One region of the Salipaludibacillus sp. CF4.18 genome, then DNA from elsewhere that is predicted to be linked to it. Evidence: predicted binding sites of a transcription regulator. Region 1 holds the regulator's gene; each other region holds the start of a gene.

Region 1 (3,754 bases):
TGCTTTTTCTTCCAAATACTTTGAATAGTTACCGGGATATTTCACAGTCTTTTGAAAAGACAGTTCATACACATTGTCGACAACGCGATCCAAGAAATAACGGTCGTGGGAGACGATTAAAATCGAACCGTCATAGCTGGAAAGATACTGCTCTAACCATGTGAGCGTTTGAATGTCTAAGTGGTTGGTTGGCTCGTCCAATACTAATAAGTCAGGAGCGGAAAGCAATAGTTTTCCTAATGCTAATCTTGTTTTTTGTCCACCGCTTAACGAATGAATCGGAGTTTCATAATCAAAATTGCTGAAATGAAGTCCTGACAAAATGCTGCGAATATCTGCCTCGTATTGAAAGCCTCCACTGTCTTTAAAGTCTTGTTGTAATTGATCATACTCCTCAAGAATTTTCTCGAAATCAGACCTGTCCGGATCGCTCATTTTTTCTTCTAGCTTACGAAGTTTCTGTTCCATCTTCTTGAGCGGTTCAAAAACAAGAAGCATCTCATCCCATATCGAACGAGACGAGTTTAAGCCACTGTCTTGCGCTAGATAGCCTACTTCCACTTCCTTTGGTATGATCAGATCCCCCGAATCATAGGAAAGTTCGCCTGTGATAATTTTCAGGAGGGTGGATTTACCGGCACCGTTTCTACCAACTAAAGCGACTCTCTCGCGACTTTTTATTTCCAGTTTTACATTTGATAGTATTTCATCGGTTCCATATGCTTTCGATAGTTGCACACATTGTAATAAAATCATGATAGTTCATCCTCACCTTAAATGCCGTACCTTTTCACATGATAAGTGTATATGATAAGCATCAATTACCGCAACCCTCCAGCGTTTCAATGTGCAGAATGTGAAAGAATAGTGTACAATAGAAGCAATAGAAAGAGGGGGAAGAACGATGGATTCATTTACACATTTTAATGAACAAGGCCGTGCGAAAATGGTAGATATTTCAGATAAAGACGAAACGGTACGAACGGCAGTGGCCAAATCAAGTATTCAAGTAAATAAAGAAATATACGAAGGTATTCAACAAGGATCGATGAAAAAAGGGGATGTATTAGCTGTCGCGCAAGTAGCGGGAATTATGGCCGCAAAAAATACATCGCAATGGATCCCTATGTGTCACCCTTTATCTTTATCGGGTGTGGATATCCGTTTTGACTGGAATGTTAAGGATGACTTGTACATTCTGGCGATAGAAGTAAGTGTGAAAACAAAAGGTAGCACAGGTGTTGAAATGGAAGCGTTAACATCAGCGTCTGCAACGGCACTGACTATCTATGATATGTGTAAGGCTGTGGATAAGGGTATGATGATAGGAGAAACGTATTTATTGCAAAAAACAGGTGGGAAAAACGGTGACTTCAAAAGAGATTAATAAATCCAAACATAGTATTCATGTAAAATGAGAGAACAGAAGATTTAGAAGTGCTACATAGAACTGGAGGAAAATAACTATGGACATTGATCAGGCCAAAATCCCGCAGGCAACAGCAAGGCGGTTACCATTATATTATCGTTTCTTAGAAGGCTTGCAAGCTTCCGGAAAACACCGTGTTTCCTCTTCCGAGTTAAGCGAAGCGGTTAAAGTTGATTCCGCTACGATACGAAGAGATTTTTCTTATTTTGGGGCACTCGGGAAAAAAGGGTACGGATATAATGTAAATTACTTATTGTCCTTTTTCCGGGAAACGCTGGACCAGGATGAATTAACGAAAGTTACGCTTGTCGGGGTAGGTAACCTTGGTACTGCGTTACTCAATTATAATTTCAGTAAAACGAATAATACGCGAATTGAAATGGCTTTTGATGTGGATGAGAGCATCGTGGGCACAACAATTAGTGGGGTTCCAATTTATCATTTGGACACCTTCAAGGACCGAGTAGGTGGAAATGTGGACGTGGCGATTCTTACCGTACCATCGAATGTAGCGCAAAACATCGCTGACCATCTTGTGGACTCGGGGATAAAAGGGATTCTTAATTTTACCCCTGCACGTTTATCGGTTCCGGAGCATATCCGGGTTCATCATATTGATCTGTCCGTCGAGCTTCAATCGCTCATTTACTTTTTGAAGCATTATCCGTTATAAATATAAGAAAGGGGAGGGAAAGGATCATAGTTGATCCTTTCCCTCCCCTTTTTTTTAATGTAGTTTTATTTTTTCTGACGTTTTCGTGCGGCAGTTGCAAAATAGCGAAAAGCTATCATGTAATCAATCGCCGCAAATGCCATAAGAATAACCGTCCAAACATCCCAGCCGGCTGTTTCTCCAGCGGACTGTATTGCAAAGAAAAGAAATAATGTTCCTAGAAATAAATAAATATAACCGAAAAATCGGGGAGATTTAGTCATTAGAAAAGACCTCCTAGTATCGCTTGAACAGTCTGTTCCGTTTCTTCCAGCTGTTCTAGTAAATCTTGCAGCTCTTCGCCATAAATGACCTGAACAATCATGACGAATGAATTAATTCCAACGTGTGCAATAATCGGAACAATAATACGTTTTGTTTTTACATATAGGAAGGCAAAGACAATTCCCATTGAAAGATAAACAAGAAGGTTTTCAAAATCCCAGTGCACGACAGCAAAAATTAAACCACTGGAGATGGATGCAATCCAAAACCCAAATCGTTTAAATAAACTTCCGAAGATGACCATGCGAAAAACAATCTCTTCCATGACTGGAGCAAATACAGCGACTGCAAGCATCATCAATGGAACGCTGGTAGCCATGTCCACAATCATTTCTGTGTTTTCAGATCCGGGTTCAATACCCAACAGAAGAGTATTAATGATGGAAGCAATGTACTGTGAAGCAAAAGCTAAAATAATACCTAAGAGCGACCAACCTATAGTTGTGCCGGCATCAGCACGATTCTCCATAAAGGCACGATCAGGTTTTGATTTAAAGGCAATAAAAGAAATGAGCAGGAAACCAATTGTAAAACCAATAAATAGTGAGAGTCCGGACAGCTCTTCTTCTGTTCCTGAGTAACCGGATACCATCATAAGTGGAATGATTACAATCGGCGAAAGCTGTGTTAAAACAAACGCAAATAGTATGAGCCAGTATTTTTTCGTCAACGGGCATTCTCCTTTATAATAAGTAAATCATTTTTAGCAAGTGTTCAAATTAGCAAGCTTTTTGAACGATACTCTATTCATGACTCTGAATCACATAAATATTGTATCACAACCTCTTAGGAAAATAGAAAGGAGAGGCCTTTTTAATTAGAACATTACTAATTTCGTTCTAGTGCAAACTCTCAACTTGATGCTTTAATGGTGGCGTAAGGTTACGCTTTACTTAATAAAAGACGCTAGGCGTTTTTCTTAAGTATATGTGTGGTAGAAGTGGTGCATGATGAATAGGGTAAAAAGCTTTGAGTTTTAGATATTTCGGTTAAGGGCATAGAAAAAATGGCACCTGAGAAAATAGTCGAAAGAAAATCTTGGGAAATTAGGACGAAAAGGTTGCATTATTTTTGCTAGTTGATTATCATAATAATTGTGTTAGCACTCAACAAGGTCGAGTGCTAATAAAAAGAAGGAACACACTTTGATAAGTGTGTCAGACATTAAAAGGAGGGTATTTTCCTTGTTAAAACCATTAGGTGATCGTATTGTTATTGAATTGAGTGAGCAAGAAGAAAAAACAGCATCTGGAATTGTACTTCCCGATTCTGCAAAAGAAAAGCCACAAGAAGGCAAAGTTATTGCAGTAGGTACTGGACGTGTTACA
Region 2 (3,754 bases), on a different contig from region 1:
TATTTGAGAAGATAGGTCATCGATGTGAGAAACCTTAACTAGATCCGTTTTTAGTGTCTTATTCATAATGAAAGCTCCCCCTATTACTGTTGAGATACAGTTAGTTTTTTATTTTCAAAAAGCTCGTTCTTCTTTTTACTATCATTGATGATTTCAGCCCAAGGATCTTTCAGATTAGTTAAGGCAACTTCCATGCGATCAACAAGTTCTTTTCTTTTTGCAGTATCTTCTAATATTACTGACTGAACATGTGCTAAACCAACTCTGTCTAACCAATGAGAAGTTCTTTCCAGGTATTTCGCATCTTCTCTGTAATACTGAAGGTAGGCAGCAATTGTTTCCATGACTTCTTCGTCTGTGCTGACTTTACATAGTAATTCACCTGCACGTAAGTGTGTACCACCGTTACCACCGACGAATAGCTCCCACGAACCTTCTCCACCAACGATACCAACATCTTTGATACCAGATTCCGCACAATTTCTTGGGCAAGCAGAGACAGCCATTTTCACTTTGTGTGGTGTATTCAGCATTTCAAACTTCTTCTCGAGCGCAATACCAAGTCCGATAGCATCCTGTGTACCGAAACGGCAGAAGTCTTTACCGACACACGTTTTAACTGTGCGAAGAGATTTGGCATAGGCATAACCTGATGGCATATCAAGGTCTTTCCACACATTTGGCACATCTTCCTTCTTAATTCCTAACATGTCAATTCTTTGACCACCTGTTAGTTTAATTAATGGAACGTCATATTTATCTGCAACATCTGCAATTGTTCTTAGGTCTTTAGGATTTGTTACACCACCATACATTCTTGGGACAACCGAATACGTACCGTCTTTTTGAATGTTGGCATGCATTCTTTCGTTAACAAATCTGGATTCTTTTTCATCTTCGTAGTCTGTTGGATTAACCATACCGAGATAATAGTTCACAGCTGGACGGCATTTAGAGCAACCTTCCTCTGATTTCCATCCAAGAACATTCATTACTTCTTTCGTATGTGAAAGTCCTTTTTCTCGAATTTCTGCCACAACTTCTTCATGAGAGAGATCCGTACATTCACAAACAGTTTCTTTTTCGTCTACTTGTTCGAACTCATCGCCAAGCGTGTGCTCTAAGACTGCTTGAACTAAGTTTTTACAGGTCCCGCATGATCGGGCAGCATTTGTACAGTTTTTAACTTCTGTAACTGTTGTTAAATTCTGCTCATTAATTGCTGTTACGATGTCGCCTTTAGAAACACCATTACAACCACAGACTTGTTCGCCATCAGCCATATCTGCAACGAGAGAGTCTTGATCTCCATCATTTGCTTGTAAGAAAGAAAATTGACTCATATCTGTAATCTCTGTTTTGGTGTTTATCATGTTCAATAATTTTGAACCTTCACTCGTATCACCGAATAAAACAGCTCCAACAATACGATTATCCCGTACGACTATTTTTTTATAGATTCTTTCGAATTCATCCTGGACACGAATTGCTTTTGTATCCGGGCTATCCACGAATTCACCTGCTGAAAATACATCAACGCCACTTACTTTTAATTTGGTCGAAAGGATGGAGCCTTGATAACCAGCACCTGCATCCTTTTCACAGATCTTTTTGGCAAGAGCTTTACCTTGATCCCATAATGGTGCTACAAGTCCATAGACTAATTCTCTATGCTCCGCACATTCTCCAACGGCATAAATATCGGGCACATCAGTCTGCATATAGTCATCGACAACTATCCCTCGGTTCGTTGTAATCCCGCTTTCTTTTGCTAAAGAAATATTCGGTTTGATTCCGACTGCCATAACAACAAGATCGGCTTTGACTACTTTTCCATTTTTAAAAGAGACTTTATTCACTCGGTCTTTTCCGAGGATTGCTTCTGTCCCATGCTCCATCAAGAAGTTCATGCCTTGTGCTTCTAATTCTTCTTTGAGCATTTTTGAACCAGTTTGATCGAGTTGTCGTTCCATTAAGTGGTCCAGAATATGGACAACGTCTACTTCCATTCCTAAGTTTAATAGACCTCTTGCAGCTTCAAGTCCGAGAAGACCACCACCAATTACAACAGCACGTTCATAATTTTCTGAGGCATCAATCATCGCTTCACAGTCTTCGATATCACGGAAGGCGATAACACCTTTTTTATCCGCGCCTGGGAGTGGGAGCATAAAAGGATTAGACCCGGTAGCTATAATAAGATCATCATATGGCACTTCTTGACCTTTGTCGGTAAGAACGGTTTTCTTGTCGGAGTTGATCTTCTCAACTGTTTCCCCAGTATAAAGTGTAATGTTGTTTTCCTCATACCACTCATAGGAATTCAATACGATATCATCTACTGTAGTGTCACCTTGTAAAACAGAGGATAGTAAAATTCTATTATAGTTAGGATGCGGTTCCGATCCGAAAATTGTAATCTCAAATCGGTCTTTATCCTCTTTTAGTATTTCCTCAATAGTCCTTACTCCGGCCATACCATTACCTACAAGTACTAACTTTCTTTTAGCCATTCTTAAACCCTCCATTAGTTAAAAGTCTATGATTATTGGAAAACTAGTTTATAATTTAATACACATGTGATCTTTTTCAGATTCCACGAGAAGCTCTATTTTTCATCGTAAAAGCCTCCTTTTCGGTGTTGATGGATTCTGTTTTAATAAGAGATTTATCATCATCATTCGATTCAAGGCATTCCGCTAACTTGTCCGGTTAATCTTATTTCAGTCGGATGAATGGTGAATGTCGCCCCCTATGCTTCATTAGAGTTAGAAATAGTTATCAATATTTATTTTTTATATATTTTGTCTAAGTTCATTAAAACTGGAGTTGTAAGTAAAAACATTATTTTGAATATTGATTTATTTTTATATTATGGCACAGGTTGTGTAAGAAAATCGGATATTTGTCAGAATATCTAACGCAACAATATTGACCGTGTAATCTGTGAAAATAGACTATATATTGATAGCACAATGATGAAAACGCTATTATGTAGGGGAGAATTTTTTAATAAATTTAACGAAATCAAGTCAAAATGCTTGTAAAATTAGAAAAGCCTCATTAAAATAGATGAGTATATTTCAGCAGTTGAAGCTTTAGTAAAAGAAAGTAGGAAAAATTGTGTGGGAAGTATTAAATGGTATAGGAACGATCGCATTTGCTCTTAGTGGCGTTTTAGTTGCGATGGAGGAAAGATATGACTTAATGGGTGTCTACATTTTAGGTTTTATTACAGCCTTTGGTGGTGGAGCAGTTCGAAACCTGTTAATAGGTGTTCCTGTTTCGACACTTTGGGATCAAGGGACACTTTTTACTGTTGCGTTTCTGGTCATGACAGTTGCTTTTGTTTTCCCAAGAATTGTTCGGTGGACGCTGCTAAGAAGAGGGGTATTTTTCGATGCAATTGGACTAGGGGCTTTTTCTGTCCAGGGAGCATTATATGCCTATTCGATGGGACACCCAATCAGTGCCTGCATTGCAGCTGCAGCTTTGACGGGGACTGGTGGAGGAATGATCAGAGACATTCTGGCCGGCAGAAAGCCATTATTTCTGCAAAAGGAGATATATATAGCATGGACGCTTATACCAGGAATTGTGGTGGGTTTAGGTTGGCTGACAGGTCCTTTTGAGTTACTCATTATCGTCTTAATCGTAGTTGCTCTTAGACTGTGTTCTGTCTATTATAAATGGCAACTGCCGAATCGAGCTATTGAATAAGCGCAGAATCTAATAGGCCATTGTTATGGAAATA
Region 3 (3,754 bases), on a different contig from region 1:
ATAGGCTAATCTCATAATCCACTCTGTTAATTTATAAAAACCACCAATTAATCCTTTATTGTCCATACAATCAACTTCCTTTTACAGCTTCTTTAGATTTATTAAGTTCTGATCGATTTAAGTGAGACGCCGCAGAGCATTTAGCTCGAAGATACTCGTTGATCATCCATACGAAAACCTGCATGGAAGAGCTATCTTTAATTTAACACATCACGCAGTGTAAAAATACGCAATATTAACTTATCAAGACACTATTTGTTCCGTAATGTTTACAAACATTCATTATTGTTCATATAATAGAGGGATACAATACGCGCTTACGGAGGGAAACAATGCTTTCAGTGGAACGTCACGAAAAAATCTTACATCAACTAGATAAGAATACCATTATTAAAGTGTCTGACTTGAGCGCACTGCTTCAAGTCACGGAAAAAACGATTCGGATTGATTTAGAAACATTAGAGAAAAACGGACTTTTAAAACGAATTCATGGTGGGGCAACCATTCTAGAGGAAGAGAATCCAATTTTGCCAATTAAAAAAAGACAATTGCAACATGGGGAAGTGAAGAATGCAATTGCAGAAGAAGCGTTGAAAATGATTCAAGAAAACGACACCTTGTTAATTGACGGTGGAAGTACTACACAAGCACTTGCAGCATTATTAGGCGACTTCCCTGTCACTGTTATCACAAATGATATTAACATCGCTTACGAGTTGTTAACGAAAGAACGTGTCCAGTTAATGATGGTAGGTGGCACCCGGATTGGGACTTCTGGTTCTCTTTTTGGATCCGAAGCCTCTAATCTTCTAAAACGAATTCGGGTGAACAACATCTTTTTTGGGACAACTGGAATTTCTCTTGAAAATGGTCTTACGGTGCTTAATGGCATCCACGCCGATTGGAAAAAAGAGGCTCTTTCTTGTTCCGAACATGTTACTCTCTTAGCTGACGCAACGAAGTTTGAAAAGGATGCACTCATTCAATTTGCCAGTGTCGAAGATCTTAGTCATATTATTACGGATGTTTCTCTCAATAATGATCTCTATCAAAAGTTTTTGCAATCAGGAGTTCCTGTAACTAGAGCTAGTTTTTAATTTCATACATCTTTATCATCAAAGGTTGTTTGGAAGAATTACCGCTCCCTTTCCGCGGATGATCCGCAGGAGTCTCGCGGATTCTTCCAAACAACATTTTTTTATATGGAAGAAGAAAACTCCCTTAAAGGTCTTCTAAAATTCCCGATAATTCCTCAAAGTTGTCTCCTACTAAATAATCAATCCTAGTAGTCATCTTTTCAGTCTCGGGATTAACAGCGGTAAAACCTCGGTAAACTGCTTCTTCTTCCAGTTCAATGAAGCCAAATTCAACTCCCACTGCGTAATCTGTATCTGACAGCACCGGAAATTCCAATCCATTCACTTCTCGAAGTGTTAAGTGGCTTTCTGGATCACTTGGACTAATCGCATAAACCGAATAACCAAGTTCTTCAATTTCTTCTAACTTTGAGTTCAGCTGAACTAGCTGAGATAAACATTGTTGTCAGGTGACTCCAGTAAAATACAGGTACAATGCTTTTTCATCAGTAAAAATATCAACTTCCTCTCCTGCCGAATTCAACAGAGTAAAGTCATAGTCATCAGCATTATATTCACTTCCGGATTCATCATCAGAAGCACAAGCTGTAACAATTAATAAGAATAATACAGCACTTATGCCACGAAACATTAATTTCTTCATTATTTAACCCCTTTCTTGAATTACTATATCCTAGATTACCATTTAAACGAAGATCTTCACAAGGAAACAGGATGTTATAAACATTGTGACTATAAGAAAAACGGCAGAGCCGTCTTTCATTAAATACAGCGTGATCTTTAGCCACCATCACTTAAGTATCAAGGATGGGTTTCCCTTGATACTTGTGGCGTAAAGATAGCTGCCAATTTTATAAATTATCTTTTAAAAAAGACATAGTTCATTGAATGTTATTTTTAGGAAGGGTATTTACTTGAATTTGGTTACTTTAATTAGAACAGTGTGTTTGCTCGAATCCGCTCACCAGGGTCTCAAGGATTCTTAAAAAACAAAGTTCGGATTTTATAGAGACCTATAAATAATAATATTTCTAGTTTGTGATGTAAATCACAGCTACACTAAAACGAATACGATACATTTAACTTACAAGAAAAAAGGAGGAATTTATATGGAAGCTGTATTTAATGAAACTACAAAAACTGGTGATATTGTTACCCGTTTTCCTAAAGCTAGTCAAGTTTTTAAAGAATATCGAATTGATTTTTGTTGCGGTGGAAACCGTCCAATCGGCGAAGCCATTAAAGAAAAAAATCTAGACGGAACAGAAGTCTTAACAACACTAAATACATTATACAAAGAAGCAAAACGATTGAATAATCAAAACACGAATTGGAACGAAGCAACTTACTCCACGTTAATTGACCATATTATAAATATACATCACGCTTATCTAAATGATGTTTTGCCTGAATTAAGCAGATTTTTGACAAAAGTATACCGAGTACACGGGGAACGACATCCTGAATTGGAAGCTGTTTTCAACCTGTTTCATAAGCTTAAAATGGAATTGGAACATCATTTGATTCAAGAAGAAGAAAGAGTTTTTCCAAAGATACTTGCTTATGAAAAAAATGGATCTAAGTCAGATTTGGATGCTGCCCTTGGAACGATTGAAGTGTTGGAGTCAGAACATGAAGCTGATGGAGATATTTTAAAAGAACTTCGATCAGTAACGAATGATTACTTGCTGCCTGAAGGTGCTTGCACTACGTATACCTTAACCTACCTTAAATTAGATGAGGTTGAATCAGATTTATTTCAGCACATTCACCTTGAAAACAATATCCTATTTCCACGCCTGGCAAACGAAGCATTATAAAAACGGTTAGCATTTATAAATACACGGAGGGAAACCCTTCGTGTATTTTTTGTATTATTCACGGTTAATCTAAGTGATTACGTTTATTTCTATACCGCTTTTTGTGGTATGATGACTTCAAATATTTCGCTTGAGGTGAAACCATTGAAATTACTTTACATCATTATTGCAGTAGCATTTATCGATACATTTTCTCAGTTGCCTATTATCGCACCTTTTTCCAGCAGTCTTGGTGCAACTCCACTCTTGATAGGTATTATCATTGGAATGTACTCGTTTTCTAATATTATCGGCAATATATTATCAGGAATTTGGACTGATAAAATTGGCCCGAAGAAGGTTCTTTGCATCGGAATGCTTACAGTCGGAGTGATTGTCTTCTTTTACTCCGTTGTCACTACCCCATATCAGTTATTATTCGTCCGATTTTTACACGGAATAGCAGGAGGATTTATTGTTCCCGCAGCATTTACTTTCTTTGGCTCTAAAGATAAACGAAAATCTAATGGAAAAACAATGGCCTTTTCCGGTGCCTCTGTGGGAACTGCTGCAATCCTAGGTCCAGCTGCCGGAGCATTAATTAGTGCCAGACTCGGGTTTGATTGGCTCTTTTATATCATTGCTTCAGCGATGATCTTTTTCGGGTTACTTGCCGTATTTTTCTTAAAAGACAAACCGAATACAGGTGAGGAAACTTCTATAAAATCACAAGAAATAAAGCCTGTCACTAAGACTGGTTTTACTCTTTTTAAAAAACCGCTTCTTCACGCATACATATCCATTTTCTTACTTCTTTTCACACTAGGAGTTCTAACATATTCACTACCTCTAAAGGTA
Region 4 (3,754 bases), on a different contig from region 1:
CAAGCAGATGCAGCTCTCATTCCTGAACCAACCAACATGAAAATTTTTCCTAAGCAGCAAGGATCAATGTGGTTTCGGATTCATGTGAAGGGACGATCTGCACACGGTGGTACGCGATATGAAGGGGTTAGTGCAATCGATAAAAGTTTGATCGTTATTAAGCATATTAAAGAACTTGAGGATCAACGAAATAAACGAATTACTGATCCTTTATATGCGAAAATCCCCATTCCGATACCAATCAATATTGGAAAAATCGAAGGGGGAGAGTGGCCATCGTCCGTTCCTGACTTTGTCATCCTAGAAGGGAGAATGGGCGTTTCCCCCGATGAACAGATGGAAGATGCTCGGTTGGAGATAGAAACATGGATTGAAGGGTTAGGTGAAGTTGAACCGTGGTTTAATGTTCATCCTGCTAGTATTGAGTGGTATGGTGGCAGGTGGCTTCCAGGTTCAATTGACAGCGATCACGAATTGCTTAGTTTATTGTCCGAAAATTATCGTTTTGTTTTAAATGAGGAAGCTATAATTGAAGCCTCCCCATGGGGTACAGATGGAGGATTATTGACTCAGGTCGGGAATATACCATCGATTGTTTTTGGACCAGGCGTAACTGACCAAGCTCATTTTCCAAATGAATATATTGAGCTAGATCGCGTATTTGAAGCAGCTGAAATCATTGTTTTAACACTGATTGATTGGTGTGGAGTTGAATATTGATTACAAGGTTTGTTAACTAACAGCAAACAACCGCTATCATTTGATACGGTTGTTTGCCAAATTTGGGCTCAGCTCGGGTATCATCATAAACCTTGTGCACTACTCAATATTAATGACTACTATACACCGATCGCTGCATTGTTCGATCACATGGTTAGTCAGGGGTTTGTAAAGGTAAAGTATAGAAAAATGGTCGTCATGGAAAATGATGCAACAACACTAATTGACCGAATTACTAATTATAAGGTGAGTAACTACATAAATCGTAAAATCGACTTTATTAATCGAGTATTTATTTTAAAGAGATGCTTTCCTTCAAAAAAGGAATAGCACTTTTTTTTATTAATATTAGATTCAAATTATATTGAAAATCATAAAGTTTTTAGCTTCAAATCGTTATGAACCCAAACAAATAAATTTAAGATGCATACTTTTATTGTAAGTCTTCCAAACAATGTTGATTTGTCAGGTGATGCAACAAATCTTGAATTGTTGACTTCTACAATAGAAAGTAGGTGTTTACTATGGCTTTCGATAAAATATTTAAAAACATCCAGAAAAAATCAGGTGTAAAAATTACAGATATTATTAAATTAGCTAATTCTATTCAGGGAGCAAACTTTAAAGACGAAAAGACAGTAAGAGAAATAGTCCAAAAAGTTGCTGCTACTGCAAATAAATCTATAACTAAGGAAAAAGAAGATCAACTTGTCAAAATTATAACCGAGGATCCAAACGCAATAAATATAAATAAAATCTCTAACATGATTGATAAAAAAGGACAGTAAATTCAGGCATCTGTTTATATTCAATGTAATAAAATTTCTACCGAAAAGAATTTCTTACCCTCGAAATTCTTTTTCGTTATTTTTACTAAAAGAATGAACAGGGACTTATTTGGGAAAAGTACCATTTATATAAGGAAAGAATGGAGGTTTAAAATGGACAAGCACATTAATGAATTATCAACATGGTTAGAATCGCATACGGGTGAAACTGTACTTATTCAAAAAGGAGAATTATCTACAGGATTAAAGGAACTCTTTGATATAGATCGAGTCACATTTCAACTTGAACATTTTTCTATTGAGTCAAACGAGGACACCTTTGATGATTACATTTCAAGCAAGGAATTAGTACTTCACGGAAACGGCATTGTTCAAATAACCGAAACCGAAGAAGAACAATTACCTCAAAACATTTATGAGATCCCGCTTAACGGGAAAATAGTCACCTCGAGTAATAAAAAAAATTTAAAAGTAGAAACGGAAAATGCTGTTTACGACATTCATATTCAGTAACTAATTAATAAGCCATTTCAATAGTACATATAGAAGCTTGAAAAGGGAGTTTTTTCAAGCTTTTTTCATATGCTTATTATTAGATTTTTTATGAAAAAGTTCAGCATTCTTAAGGTTTCTTCGCGCCCCTTGGTTGTAAGCGCTTCACATTTATTCTCTAAAATGCTTTAGATTTAAGTGCTCAGATTTCCTTGTCAATTCATCTGACATAGTAGGAGATTTTATCACGAACAATCGTTAAGATTAAAAGATATAATCATTAAATAAGCACTTATATACAAATATTATCGGTTTATGACCATGAACGATATTAGTGGAATAAGAGATTAGATTCTTATCTGGAGGTTTCATAAATGGAAAAGCAAAAGCTAGTCTTAATAGGAAATGGTATGGCAGGTATGAACTGTATTGAGGAAATCCTCAAGAAAAATCCTAACATGTTTGATATTTCCGTGTTTGGCAGTGAACCGCATGATAATTATAATCGAATTCTATTATCAACTGTACTTCAAGGAAATACAAAGGTAGAGGACATCACTTTAAAAAATCGTGCCTGGTATGATGAACACGATATTGTACTTTATAAAGGCGAAACCGTACTGAAAGTGGATACTGATAATAAAACACTTATTACTGATCAAAATCGAGAAGTTCCTTACGATAAACTCATTTTTGCAACGGGTTCTGTCCCATTTGTATTACCCATTCCCGGATCGGATAAAGAGGGAGTTATTAGCTTTAGGACTATAGAGGATTGTCAGAAAATTATAAACGTTTCAAAAACAGGCAAAAAAGCAGCTGTTATTGGCGGTGGTCTTTTAGGTCTTGAAGCAGCAAGAGGGTTACTTAATTTAGGTATGGAAGTAGATGTGGTACATATTGCCGATAGTTTAATGGAAAGGCAATTAGACCCAACTGCTGCTAAAATGCTTCAACTTGAGTTAGAAAAACAAGGAATGAACTTCCTTTTAGAAAAAGCTACCGAAGAAATAATTGGAGATACGCATGTAGAAGGCTTACGATTTAAAGACGGATCCGTAATAGAAGCTGATGCTGTAATTATGGCTGTAGGTGTAAAACCAAATGTTCAAATGGCAAAAGATAGTGGCTTAGAAACGAAACGTGCCATTTTAGTCAATGACTATTTAGAAACAAGTGTGACAGATATTTATGCAGTCGGTGAATGTGTAGAACACCGGGAAATGGTCTATGGACTTGTAAAACCACTTTACGAGCAAGGAAGAATTCTTGCGGAGAAAATATGTGGGATAGAGTCTGTCGGGTATCAAGGTTCTACCTTATCGACACAATTAAAAATAGCTGGAATTGATGTCTTTTCTGTAGGTCAATTTTATGCTGATGAAGATTCAAAAACGATTTCTCAATATGACGAATTAAGCGGAAATTATAAAAAAATAATTTTGAAGGAAGATAAAGTAATAGGTGCTGTATTATTCGGCGATACTCAGCCTGGTAATAAACTGCTGGATATCATTAGCAAACAAAAAGTCATCACTGATGAAGAAAAAATGCTAATATTGCACGCATCAGACCAGACGTCTCAGGTTGCATCAATGGAGCAAACTGAATTGATCTGTAATTGCAATGCTGTTCCAAAAGGAACAATTATTGAGGCCTGTCAATCACAAGGTTTAACTACTGTTGAAGAAGTAAAACAATGTACAAAAGCTTCGAGTGCATGCGGTGGCTGTAAACCATTAGTGACAGACCTG

Evidence for each region. The regulator Rex, encoded in region 1, represses fermentation and respiration genes when NADH is low (regulators of the CRP and FNR family bind a similar motif). The targets are predictions, from matches to a motif close to TTGTGAAATATTTCACAA.
Region 2: the regulator Rex is predicted to act here: its motif matches at 2,578-2,595, upstream of nirB (nitrite reductase large subunit NirB).
Region 3: the regulator Rex is predicted to act here: its motif matches at 2,134-2,151, upstream of ric (iron-sulfur cluster repair di-iron protein).
Region 4: the regulator Rex is predicted to act here: its motif matches at 2,110-2,127, upstream of nirB (nitrite reductase large subunit NirB).

The regions. Positions count from the first base shown of each region.
Region 1 is NZ_JBIMEV010000075.1:4,890-8,643, reverse strand. It holds gene ACHABW_RS23640 (ABC-F family ATP-binding cassette domain-containing protein) at 1-756, opposite strand, end outside; gene moaC (cyclic pyranopterin monophosphate synthase MoaC) at 905-1,387, shown strand; gene ACHABW_RS23630 (redox-sensing transcriptional repressor Rex) at 1,467-2,102, shown strand; gene ACHABW_RS23625 (YdiK family protein) at 2,168-2,365, opposite strand; gene ACHABW_RS23620 (lysostaphin resistance A-like protein) at 2,365-3,096, opposite strand; gene groES (co-chaperone GroES) at 3,611-3,754, shown strand, end outside.
Region 2 is NZ_JBIMEV010000011.1:114,267-118,020, forward strand. It holds gene nirD (nitrite reductase small subunit NirD) at 1-66, opposite strand, end outside; gene nirB (nitrite reductase large subunit NirB) at 84-2,513, opposite strand; gene ACHABW_RS09815 (trimeric intracellular cation channel family protein) at 3,121-3,720, shown strand.
Region 3 is NZ_JBIMEV010000033.1:36,834-40,587, forward strand. It holds gene ACHABW_RS17430 (YesL family protein) at 1-66, opposite strand, end outside; gene ACHABW_RS17435 (DeoR/GlpR family DNA-binding transcription regulator) at 333-1,097, shown strand; partial or broken gene ACHABW_RS17440 (peroxiredoxin family protein) at 1,222-1,527, opposite strand; gene ACHABW_RS17445 (hypothetical protein) at 1,543-1,740, opposite strand; gene ric (iron-sulfur cluster repair di-iron protein) at 2,207-2,917, shown strand; gene ACHABW_RS17455 (MFS transporter) at 3,053-3,754, shown strand, end outside.
Region 4 is NZ_JBIMEV010000017.1:72,813-76,566, forward strand. It holds gene ACHABW_RS12510 (peptidase) at 1-720, shown strand, start outside; gene ACHABW_RS12515 (LOG family protein) at 730-1,050, shown strand; gene ACHABW_RS12520 (stage VI sporulation protein F) at 1,245-1,508, shown strand; gene ACHABW_RS12525 (hypothetical protein) at 1,662-2,021, shown strand; gene nirB (nitrite reductase large subunit NirB) at 2,375-3,754, shown strand, end outside.